Regions from separate parts of the Paenibacillus marchantiae genome, predicted to be linked through region 2. Evidence: predicted binding sites of a transcription regulator. Region 2 holds the regulator's gene; each other region holds the start of a gene.
What was found. The regulator NrdR, encoded in region 2, represses ribonucleotide reductase genes. The targets are predictions, from matches to a motif close to AACACNATATATNGTGTT.

Region 1 (4,143 bases), 2.6 Mb from region 2:
CCTGCATAGAGATAAACGGTATTCTCAATCGTGGCTACCAGATCAAATGGATCATCGTGTACAACCGTTTTGCCTGCGTCATTGACGTTAAAACTCATCATATTATTCAGCAGGGAGAGCAGAATGTTACCGCTGGTTTCAATCATATTCACATATTCTGCCTGCTCGTCCGACATATCTGGTGTACGCATCAGATCCGTTAATCCCAGAATGCCGTTCAGCGGATTACGTATTTCGTGGCTCATCAGCGACAGCATCTGCGTCTTGGTCATTGCCTCAGACTCCGCACGTTCCTTCTCTGCCTGCAACTGCTCTTGTAGTTGCTCCGAATCACTCAACTTCTGTTCCTGAACTTGCAGCGTATCTTCCAGATCCACAACATATCCGAGAAAAACGGCCATGGCTTGCAGTGTTTTCATATCCGTTTCACTGATCACATAATCAGGGTCATCCATCAGACAGATCGTGCCGAACGTTTCCCCGGATCTCCTCATAATGGGAATCCCCACAAAGAAACGATTGCCCAGTCCGCTTGTTACGTCCATTGATTTCGTAAGGGGATGTTCACATGTATCCGTGATGATCAGACTGCTGCCCTTATCTCTTAAGACCAGGCTGCAATATGACGCTTCAAATGGAAGTTCACTACCTTTGGCGATCAACTCTTCCTCGCGGTTAAAAGCTTCCATAATAACATTCGTCACGCCATCATTCGTGGCAACGAAAATGGTGTTCACCTTTAATATACCGCTTAATACATCTACAATATGGGATGCGGCTTCCTGTATATTTTCATAGAAGCCCCTTGTAATGCCTAACGTTCCCATGATTCACCCCTCTTGTTTTAGCTGCACTTCAAATCCGTATCCCACAGTATGATTCAATCGATTAACGAGGGATCAAATGTTCCAAAACAGCTGTCACAAACTATTCATATATGAAGTTTTCTATCCTTTTTTCAAGCATCGTCAACTGAACTTGCACGGTAAATAGAAATTATACGCTTACCCTCCAGCTTTGAAAACATTTATCATTCAGGGCTATAAATCATGACAGTTGATCAGCCTCTCCCATGTGATCATTATCACACCTAAATAACAATATATAGTTTATAAATGGATAAAGAAACTCTACATGTAGTGTTCAATGAATGGACATTATCCCTATACAATTTCAATTTCATTATTTAGGAGGAACTGATATGAACATGCTTGAGTATGCCTCTCCACCGGCATCTGATCTTCTATCTGACCTGGGAAGACGAATTATTGGTGCTGAAGATGCCGATACGCTGAGGGAGAATGCCAATCTGAACGGAGACTCGTTCAGCGGCAAGATGAGCAGGCTCGGTTCGGAGACCGCCAAGTGGCATGCTCTGCGTCATGTGCTGCCTAAGGAACTCGCTCTAGCTGTGGAGAACGGCGATCTGTATGTACACGATCTGGATCAGTATGCCCTTGGAACGACCAACTGTATCTTTATTCCGTTTGACCGACTGCTGGCCTCCGGATTCAATACCGGCAACGGTTCGGTTCGTACACCACAGACAATCATGTCTGCCATGGCACTGGTGGCCATTATTTTTCAATCCCAGCAAAACAGCCAGTACGGCGGTGTATCCGCCAATAAAATCGACTGGGATCTCGCACCTTATGTGAAGCGTTCGTTCCGTAAGCATTATCGGAAGGGGCAACGGCTGTTTGGGGAGATTGCCCCAATTGAGGATGAGCAACTGCATCTGGATAGCGATGAAGCAAAGGAGAAGTGTCCTCGAGCCTTTGCCTTTGCCTGTGAAGAAACGGAACTGGAGACCGAACAGGCTGCCGAATCTCTGATCCATAATTTGAACACCATGAGCAGTCGTGCTGGGGGACAGATTCCGTTCACTTCGCTGAACTACGGGCTGTGCACTTCAGCCGAAGGTCGACTCGTGTCCCGGTCGTTGCTGGAAGCGACCATTCGTGGACTCGGTAATGGAGAAACGCCCGTGTTCCCACAACATATTTTCCAGTGCAAGCAAGGAATTAACCAAGCTCAGAAAGATCCGAATTACGACTTGTTCCGGCTTGCTGTGACCTGCTCCTCACGGCGCATGTATCCGAACTTTGTCAATGTGGATGCTTCCTTCAACCTGCCCTATTATCAACCGGAAGATCCCGATACGATCATTGCGACGATGGGATGCCGGACACGCACACTGGCTGATCGCTTCGGACGCAATCGTCAGAGCGGCAAAGGCAATCTGTCCTTTAACACCATCAATCTGGTCAAGCTCGGCATTCGATATGGGATCTGCCAGGGAGCAAGAGCCATCGCTGACCGGGCTGGCTTCTATACGGCGCTGGAATCGGTCATGCACAATGCTACGGATGGACTGCTGCACCGGTATCGAATTCAGATGAACCAGCCTGCCAAAGCATCGGACTTCATGATGCGGGAAGGAGTATGGGAAGGTGGTGAACAATTGGCTCCGACTGAACCGGTCGCCGATCTGTTGAAACATGGTACGTTATCCCTTGGTTTTATCGGACTTGCTGAATGTATGACCGCTCTATATGGCCGTCACCATGGACAAGACCTCCATGTACATCGAGAAGCCTTGAATATCATTCATACGATGAGAGAATTCTGTGACCGGATGAGTGAGCAGCATAACCTGAATATCACCTTGTTCGCTACGCCCGCCGAGGGACTGTCCGGCAAATTCACCAAGATTGATCGTGAGCGATACGGCAGCATCGCGGGGGTCAATGACCGGGAATACTACACCAATTCATTTCACATTCCGGTCTATCATTCCCTTCCTGCCTATCGCAAGATTGAATTGGAAGCTCCCTTCCACTCACTATGTAATGCCGGAGCGATCTCTTATGTCGAACTCGACGGGAACGTAAGGGCCAATACCGCCGCTTTCCAACGAATCGTGCAATACGCGCTGGCCCAGGACATCGGGTATTTCTCCATTAATCATCCGATTGACCGCTGTCCGTCCTGTGGCTATGAGGGCGTTATTGGAGATGTATGTCCCGGATGTGAGGCTCATGAAAACCACGTGCATTTCCAGCGGCTGCGCCGGGTGACGGGATATCTGACCGGTGACTATAAAGTGCGCTTCAATGGGGCGAAGCAGGCCGAAGTGAGAGACCGGGTGAAACATCGGTGAATCTGTATGGTTACATTCCGGAATCGGTGAATGAGGGGCCTGGCCTGCGTGCCGTGTTGTTCATCAGCGGATGCCGTCATGCCTGTCCGGGCTGCTTTAGCCCCGGCTCATGGAACTTCCGTGCAGGCGAACCATTTACGGAGGAGCGGCAGCAGCAGATTTTGCATGAGGTAACCTCTCATCCCTTGCTGGAAGGGGTAACGTTATGCGGAGGTGATCCTTTTTTCTCTGCGGCAGAATGCGCATCCTGGGTTCGGCAGCTTCGGGCTGCACGACCTGATCTGACTGTATGGGCATACACGGGGTTTGTGTATGAGGAATTGATTACAGACCCGTCACGGGCGGAGTTATCCCAGCTATGCGACGTCATTATCGATGGGCCTTATATCGCAGCTGAACGTGATGTGTCTCTTCCTTTTCGTGGCAGTCGTAATCAGCGCATCGTTAATGTGGGTGCAACAATGGCAGGCCGGACAATCGTTACCATGCAGTTAGATGCATGGTAACGATTTTTTTATTTGAGGGGGATCAAGCACAGCGTGGGCGATGATATGGTTCATTTTAAGGAGTCAAATCTGCCAATATATCTAGGATTCATAGAGCAATATTTTATTTCCGATCGGATTAATGATATATGTTGCAAGCCCTTAGGTTATCGTCTATGATTGGTAGCATAAGAGCAAGTATACGACGATTGCATCATGATACAATCTATCATCTATGCTTGGTCGCCAATTTCATAGCCAGAGATGTGTACGCACATTTCTGCACACGGAAACAGGTGCCTACCGCGCTACATGCGTGGTCAGGCTTAAAAGGGAAGCACGGTGTAAATCCGTCGCGGTCCCGCCACTGTATACGGGGAGTCTGTGCATATAATCCACTGGTGTAACCACCGGGAAGGAATGCATATGACCATGATCCGCAAGCCAGGAGACCTGCCTGTTTCGACAGCATCGCATGACCTACGGAAGATAGGA
Region 2 (4,143 bases):
CCCTTTCTCTGGATGCTTTTGGTGCAGGATTAGGGGCAGCATTATTGGGATTTCCGACTTTGTGGACAGCATTAGTTATTGCGTTGTTTAGTGGGGCATTTCTGTCACTGGGCATGAAAGTTGGGTTGCGCTTTGCTGCTCTGCGGTGGATGCGAAGATTATCTGTGTTACCTGCGCTTTTATTAATGTTTATGGGAATAATGAAGTTGTTGTGAGGTGAAATAATGAATATTGGCTTAACCGGCGGGATCGCGACAGGCAAAAGCAGCGTGTCCGCCTTTCTCGCCAGTAAGGGAGCGTTGCTCATTGATGCAGATGTTATTGCCCGGGAAGTAATGCTGCCCGGGCATCCCGTTTTGGCTGCGGCTGTTCAGCGGTTCGGACAAGCCATATTGAATGAGGACGGAACACTGGATCGGAAAAAGCTTGGCAGTATTGTTTTTCAGAATCCAGAGGAACGTAAGGCACTTGAGGCTATTACACATCCAGCGATCCGCAAGGAGATGCGCGAGCGCGCTGCTCTGTACGAGCTTGAACATCCGGACAAGCTGGTCGTATCGGATATTCCGTTATTGTACGAGTCAGGGCTGGAGGATGGCTTCGAAGAGGTGATGGTTGTTTACGTTCCGAGGTCAGTGCAGCTAGAACGACTGATGAGCCGGGATGGAATGACGGCAGAACAGGCAGATGCCCGTATAGACGTGCAGATGGATATTGAAGATAAGAAGCAGCGTGCTGACGTGCTTATCGATAACAGCGGCTTGTGGTCAGAGACGGAGCAGCAACTCATTTCATTTTTGCATCGTAAGGGCCTAATATGAGATTGCTGCGTAAGAAACGGGTACTGTTGTTGATGTTTGTGTCTTTTGTATTGGTGCTGTTCCTGAATACCAATTGGATGTCATGGTTCTATCCGATTCATTATAAGGAAGAGATTCGGGCCCAGTCTCAGAGTTATGAGGTTGATCCGTTTCTCATCGCTTCCATCATCAAGGTGGAGACCAATTTTAAGACAAGCAAGGAATCCAAGAGAGGTGCCATCGGATTAATGCAGCTGATGCCTGACACCGCGAACTGGATTATGGAGCAAGCCAAAATTCCGGGAACCTCATTGGAAGAATTGAAGCACGAGCCTGAAAGGAATATCCAGCTGGGCACCTGGTATCTACGTAATCTGTCAGATCAATTTGACGGGAATGAAGCGGCTATGATTGCTGCTTACAATGCAGGTCCAGGTAAAGTGAACTCATGGTTAAGGGATGGCGTATGGGACGGTTCATTCGAGACGGTCAAAGATATTCCGTTTGGTGAAACCCGGCACTATGTACAACGCGTCATTTATTATTATAATCAATATGTAAAGATCTATAATACGTTCTAAGTTAAGACACTTTGGATTCATGCTCTAAAATAAGTAGAAGCACCGAGCAGGCCGGTTGTTCACCGGCCGCTCCATGCTCCTCTGTGTACCGTATTACGATGCAGATATTATTGGTATTGACCTGCCAATTGCTGTTCTGCAATTGTTACCAGACGCTTCGTGATGTATCCACCGATCGAACCGTTCTCGTAAGAAGTCATGTTACCTTGGTATCCGTCTTGTGGGATGCTGATTCCGAGTTCTTGAGCAACTTCATATTTCAGTTGTTCGAGAGCTGCGGAAGCTTTAGTTACCACCAGGTTGTTGGAGTTACCATTGCTTTGTGCCATTGCTGTTCACCTCCTCGCGGTTGGTAAAAGTATTATGTGTCGGCAATACGATTTTCATAACTAAATGCATGCAGGCAATTTCTGGTAAAAAGTAAAACGTGGGAAGTGATCTGATTTGAAATGTCCTTATTGCGCCTACCTGGGCACAAAGGTGCTTGATTCAAGGCCGGCCAATGAATCGAAATCGATTCGTCGTCGTCGTGAGTGTGAGCAATGTAGCCGTCGATTTACAACTTTTGAAATGGTGGAAGAAACACCGCTGATCGTCATCAAGAAAGATGGCAGTCGTGAGGAATTTAGCCGGGACAAGATTCTCCGTGGCCTGATTCGGGCTTGTGAGAAACGTCCGGTCTCTGTGGAGACACTGGAAATGATGGTATCTGAGGCAGAGAAGTCTCTGCGAAATACAGCCGATGCAGAAGTAGAGAGCCGTCAGATTGGCGAACTGCTGATGGAACAGCTGTTTCCAGTGGATGAAGTAGCCTATGTGCGCTTTGCTTCGGTGTACCGTCAATTCAAAGACATCAATATGTTCATGAAAGAACTGAAATCTTTATTGTCCAAAGACAACAACGAGGATTAGTGAAACGGGTAAAAGGGGAAGAGCATTCTGGGGTTACCATCTGTGTGTTCCAGTAAAAAGGTTGTTCTTCTCCAATCACTTTAGCTTCAAGAAAAAGTTGTTGACAGCAAAAGCTGTATTTTATATGATATAGGAGTCGCCTGCGGAGCATTGCAGTGTTGGACAACTTGTTACATTCATAATTTGGGGCCTTAGCTCAGCTGGGAGAGCGCATCGCTGGCAGCGATGAGGTCAGGGGTTCGATCCCCCTAGGCTCCACCAAAATAGTAAATGCACGCAGTCCTTGGGAACTGCGTTTTTTTGTTTTTTATGGACATATTCTGATAGAACGAAGAAAGTGCGTTTCGCAAGAACATTCGATAATTTACTGAACGAAAAAACTCATAATGTTATATAATAGCAAATAACTGGACGGGCATTTTTTTACTACATAATTTGAATTCATAGTTTCTAAAAAGGGCTGTATCTCCCCAATTCGAAAAAAAGTAACCGAAGGTCGGTATAGACAATGACAAAACAAAATTCAAAAACTAACCGAAGGGATGAAACAAACAGACAGTACACGCCAGTATGAGCGTTTTTTGGCGGTTCGACTTCATTTCACAAATAAAGCCATATATACATTGCCCAAGCAAAACCGGTCGAGCAAAGAGCATTTCGTGAAATTACGTTTTCCTGATTGAAATGTAGTCCGCAATTGAACCCTGCTGATTTAATGAAACAAATTATTTTATCGCCAACCAGAGTCATTAATCAGCTCCAATTTTAATCTTAGTTCATCTTATATGGTTCGACGGTTAAGCCTTTTTTTCGTGTGAAAATTTGTTCAGAACGTTCTTTTCCGGTTGGAATATCGAAGTGAATCCTAACTTAGAGAGTGGGTAACAGGGTATGTATCAAACAAGAACAATAAGAAAGTTATTTGTGTGTGTAATCATTTTAAGTTTGCTGCCATTGTACTTATTTGAAAAGGCGTTTGCGGCCACTCCAACAGCCGTCATTTTTGTAGCTGATGATCATCTGGCTTCCGGAGAAACGTCACTGGTGAGGATTACCTTTTCAGAAGCGGTGACTGGGTTTGACCTTGCTGATTTGACCATAGGTAGCGGCACTCTTGGTGGATTAACAAATTATGACAATATTAACTATACCGCAACCCTCACGCCGCCCCTAAGCAATTTCAGCGGTCCATTCCATATTTCGCTCGATCACTCAGGTGTAACTGCCGCAGGCGTTGCGGGGAACGGAACCACCATATCAAACAATTACTTTGTTGACACAGTTGGGCCTTCCGTGACAAGCGTGGATGTTCCTGCCAATGGTACTTATGGTGCAGGAGAGGACTTGAATTTTACAGTGAACATGGACGAGGTCGTGTTTGTTACGGACACTCCAACAATCTCTATAGTTGTAGGAACAACAACTGTGTATGCAACCTATGCAGGCGGTTCGGGATCAAACGCGTTGCGATTCAGATATACTGTCCAAACCGGACTATCCGATAGTAACGGGATTACTATTGGAGCCTTGTCTCTAAATGGCGGATCAATTATGGATGAAGCAGGCAACGCTGCAGCATTAATGTTTAATAACGTGGGCAGTACGGCGAACGTGCTAGTCAATGCAATCGCGCCGACGATCACAAGTATGTCGCCGGCATCGGGTCCGACGTCAGGAGGAACGACCGTCACGTTGACCGGTACAAATCTGACCGGGGCAACCGCGGTGAAGTTTGGTGCAACGGCGGCGGCGTCCTATACCGTAAATTCGGCAACGTCAATCACGGCAACCGCCCCGGCGGGTAGTTTGGGAACTGTAGACGTAACGGTAACGACGTCGGGCGGGACTTC
Region 3 (4,143 bases), 2.1 Mb from region 2:
AAATCGTCATAAAATACGGTTCCTGCTCTTCTACCCCAGATCTGAATGCCCCGGGGAGACACACTTAATGCGATTAGCTTACCTTGTTGAAACGAATGAGGAATATAATGAAGAACCGTTTCCACCTTTTCCTCATATCGAAGAAGCCATCTTTCACTTTCATTCTCCCGATCCAAAAAACGGGCCGTTCGCCGCAGATGTTGCCGCCAATCCTCTCCGTGCCAACTTAGAAACAACACCGGTGCGATGTGCCGCAGCTTCTCTTTCTCCTCTTCGGGGATCATCTCGTCCAATGCAACAATCCGGTCTGGCCTGGCCCGCATCAATGCTTTGAGGTTGAAATCATAGTCGTGGCTGAGTGCTACCTTGACATCATAACGATATTTCCGACGGTAATCATCTGTCCAAAACTGATCAATGGGCGCTGCGAAGGGGATGATTTGCAGGGTCAGCAAATGCCCGATATTGGGCCAGCTGTACGCGGCTGTTTTGCATTTCCTGTTCGCAATATATGTACGAGGCGGTAATCCCACCTGCTTTTTGAATTGGCTGCTGAAATAGTGTTGGTCCTTGAAACCTGCCAACAGAGCAATGTCCTTCAGTGGTTGTCCTGCTTCCATCAGACGTTTGGCCTCGTTGGTGCGAATCTCTGCCAGATAGTCCATCGAACTCTGACCGAACTTCTCTTTGAATGATCTCATGAAATAATAGCGGCTCATGCCCGCTTCATCGGCCAGGTCGTCGACTGTGATTGTATCCTGATAGTGATGCAGCATGTATTTCCGTGCTCTCTCGAGTGCGTTCTCGTGTTGGTTCTGCTTCTTGAACAGAAGATGCAGCAGGTCCTGGAAACCTGCTTGGCTTGCGAAACGATCTGTTGAATCACCGGTATGCCAGTAACAGACGATTTTTTCGCAAAGTTGCTGCACCTGTGCATCTGGAAACGTGATTGGCCTACCAAGCTCCGTCAACAAATGCTCAGAGGACACCTTCTGTCCTTCATATGGAATGATGCCGATATGAATCCGGTATATGATCTGCTCTCCATCCGCTAAATAAACGGTCTCGACCCGTTGGCCTGGTAATACTAAATGGGCACTATTTGGAACGAACGGATGCGGTATGCCATCAATGACGATTTTGCCGTGACGATTTGCAGCAACAAGAATGACATGATCTGGTGTTTCTTCGTATACCAAACGATAGGCCTTGTCGACCGAATCCTTGAATACGTTCTTTAATCCATACCATGCGAGATCTGCTGCTGTCTGTCCTTCACCCTCTGGGTGATTTTGTTGTAAATGTGTCATCATAGCGCATCCCTCTTTTCGAATCTTCTTCAAAATTCTAAATGATAACAATTCTCAATGTCAATCATAATTCTCTCATGCACCAAATATCGTGTCTTCGAATATGGATATCTACTAAGCCACAAATTTTTTAAACCTAGTAATAGAGCCCATTCATCCGGTTTTTCACAAAATTGATACCGATAAGCATTTGACAAAGCTATATATTGATATAAAATTAAGAAATAGATCTATATATAGTGTTTGTTTTTGATCACCTTTCATTTGTCAAGGAGGATATGATAGTGCTAATTGTGTATGATTCTATAACCGGGAATGTTAAGAGGTTTATTTCCAAGCTTCAACTGCCGGCTGTTCAGGTTCAGAATCAAATGACGATTGATGAACCGTACGTACTTGTGACATATACAACAGGTTTTGGACAGATACCTGATAAGGTGTCTTCTTTTTTGCAAAAAAACTCTGCATACCTGATTGGCGTGGCCGCCAGCGGTAACCGTAACTGGGGTGAGCGTTTTGCCAAAAGTGCAGATTTGATATCTGCATCTTATAACGTCCCGGTTATTAGTAAATTTGAATTATCGGGCTCCAAGAGAGATGTGGAGTATTTTGAACAGGAGGTGAGCCGCATTGCGTCATATTGAATTAAATAACATGCTGCTAAAGCGCGACTCTGATGGCTTCTTCCAGTTACATAAGGATAAAGAGGCTGTAGAGGAGTTTATGAGAGAAATCAAAGATAAAAGTATGGCATTTGCCAACATTGATGATCAAGTCAAATTCATGATTGATCATGATTATTACGAGGATTTCTATGCTTCCTATACAGCTGACCAAGTTAGAACCGTATTTGAAATTACGCGTGGCTATCAATATAACTTTCCTTCCTATATGGCAGCTTCTAAATTCTATACTGATTATGCATTGAGAACATATGACCGCAAAACATACCTTGAGCAATATGCGGATCGAGTAGCAGCCGTAGCACTTCATCTGGGTCAAGGACACTTTGATACGGCTTGTTTGCTGTCTCGTTCTATGATGGAACAGCGTCTTCAACCGGCAACCCCTACTTTTCTAAATGCGGGAAAAAGTCGGCGCGGTGAACTGGTTTCTTGCTTCCTGCTTGAAATGGATGATTCACTGAACTCCATAAACTATGTACTAAACACTTGTATGCAGTTATCCAAAATCGGTGGTGGAGTGGCTGTCAACCTGTCGAAGTTGCGTGCTCGTGGTGAAGTCATTAAAGGGGTTGAAGGTGCTGCTAAAGGCATCACGCCTGTTCTCAAGCTGATGGAAGACGGCTTCTCCTACGCTGATCAGATGGGTCAACGTAAGGGGTCTGGTGCAGCATACTATAATATTTTCGGTTGGGACGTTATGGAACTGCTGGATAGCAAAAAGATTAATGCGGATGAGAAAATCCGGCTGAAAACTCTCTCTATCGGACTTATTGTCCCTAATCGTTTCTATAAGCTGGCTCAAGATAATGAGCCCCTGTACCTCTTCGCACCTTATAGTGTCTACAAGGCGTATGGAACACATTTGGATGATATGGATCTGGACGTGATGTATGATACCTTGCTGGCTGACGACCGCGTGAAGAAGAAAAAATCGCTCAGCGCACGGGATATGCTGACCAAAATAGCGATGACTCAACTTGAATCCGGTTATCCCTACATCATTAATAAAACCAATGCCAATCAAGCACATGCCTTGAAAAACGTAGGACAAGTCAAAATGTCGAACCTTTGCACAGAGATCTTCCAGCTCCAAGAAACTTCTGAAATTACAGACTATGGTCAACCGGATATTATTCGCAAAGATATCAGCTGCAACCTGGCCTCCCTCAATATTGTTAATGTTATGGAGAGTGGCAAGATCAAGGAATCCGTTCATGAGGGAATGATCGCACTAACCTCCGTCAGCGACATGACACATGTAGCCAATGCTCCCGGTGTGGCAAAAGCCAATTCCGAAATGCATTCCGTTGGCTTGGGTGCCATGAATCTGCACGGTTACTTAGCCAAAAACAGGATTGCTTATGAGAGCTCGGAGGCCAAGGATTTTGTACGTACCTTCTTTATGACCATGAATTATCATTCTCTGGAGAAAAGTATGGAGTTTGCAGAGCAAACGGGTCAACGGTTCTATGGATTCGAGCAATCGGACTATGCGACTGGGGTATATTTTGATCGTTATGTGACTACGGATTACCGTCCCACCACATCGAAAGTACAAGTATTGTTCAACGGAATTGCTGTTCCGTCTCCTGAAGATTGGAACCTGCTTAAGTCTAAAGTGATGACAAATGGTCTCTATCATGCCTATCGCATGGCTATTGCTCCAACGGCCAGCATCTCTTATATCCAAAACGCAACATCCAGTGTAATGCCCATCGTGGAACAAATTGAGACACGGACCTATGCCAATTCAACCACGTATTATCCGATGCCCTATTTGCAAAAGGATAATGTCTTCTATTACAAGTCAGCGTATCAAATGGATCAATTCAAGGTAATTGATTTGATTGCGGAGATTCAGCCGCATGTGGACCAAGGCATCTCAACCATTCTTCATGTAAACAGTGATGTATCCACGCGGGAGTTGGCTCGCTGCTACCTGTATGCTGCTCATAAAGGGTTGAAATCTCTGTATTATACAAGAACCAACAAGCTGACGATGGAAGAATGCATTGCTTGTTCAATATAAATAATTTCCCTTTAGGGTATTACGATTGGAGTATGATATACCATGCCGGCAATTCAAGCTGTGAACTGGAATCGGGCGGATGATGATTTCACACTGATGTTCTGGAATCAGAATATTA

Region 1: the regulator NrdR is predicted to act here: its motif matches at 1,127-1,144, upstream of PTQ21_RS03035 (anaerobic ribonucleoside triphosphate reductase).
Region 3: the regulator NrdR is predicted to act here: its motif matches at 1,537-1,554, upstream of nrdI (class Ib ribonucleoside-diphosphate reductase assembly flavoprotein NrdI).

The regions. Positions count from the first base shown of each region.
Region 1 covers NZ_CP118270.1:648,145-652,287, forward strand. The annotation lists gene PTQ21_RS03030 (hybrid sensor histidine kinase/response regulator) at 1-827, opposite strand, end outside; gene PTQ21_RS03035 (anaerobic ribonucleoside triphosphate reductase) at 1,202-3,163, shown strand; gene nrdG (anaerobic ribonucleoside-triphosphate reductase activating protein) at 3,160-3,669, shown strand; cobalamin riboswitch at 3,926-4,123, shown strand.
Region 2 covers NZ_CP118270.1:3,243,996-3,248,138, forward strand. The annotation lists gene PTQ21_RS14965 (manganese efflux pump) at 1-215, shown strand, start outside; gene coaE (dephospho-CoA kinase) at 225-821, shown strand; gene PTQ21_RS14975 (lytic transglycosylase domain-containing protein) at 818-1,381, shown strand; gene PTQ21_RS14980 (alpha/beta-type small acid-soluble spore protein) at 1,489-1,710, opposite strand; gene nrdR (transcriptional regulator NrdR) at 1,826-2,293, shown strand; tRNA gene PTQ21_RS14990 (tRNA-Ala) at 2,479-2,554, shown strand; gene PTQ21_RS14995 (IPT/TIG domain-containing protein) at 3,239-4,143, shown strand, end outside.
Region 3 covers NZ_CP118270.1:5,337,000-5,341,142, forward strand. The annotation lists gene PTQ21_RS31510 (ABC transporter substrate-binding protein) at 1-455, opposite strand, end outside; partial or broken gene PTQ21_RS31515 (helix-turn-helix transcriptional regulator) at 552-1,313, opposite strand; gene nrdI (class Ib ribonucleoside-diphosphate reductase assembly flavoprotein NrdI) at 1,595-1,954, shown strand; gene nrdE (class 1b ribonucleoside-diphosphate reductase subunit alpha) at 1,941-4,025, shown strand; gene nrdF (class 1b ribonucleoside-diphosphate reductase subunit beta) at 4,068-4,143, shown strand, end outside.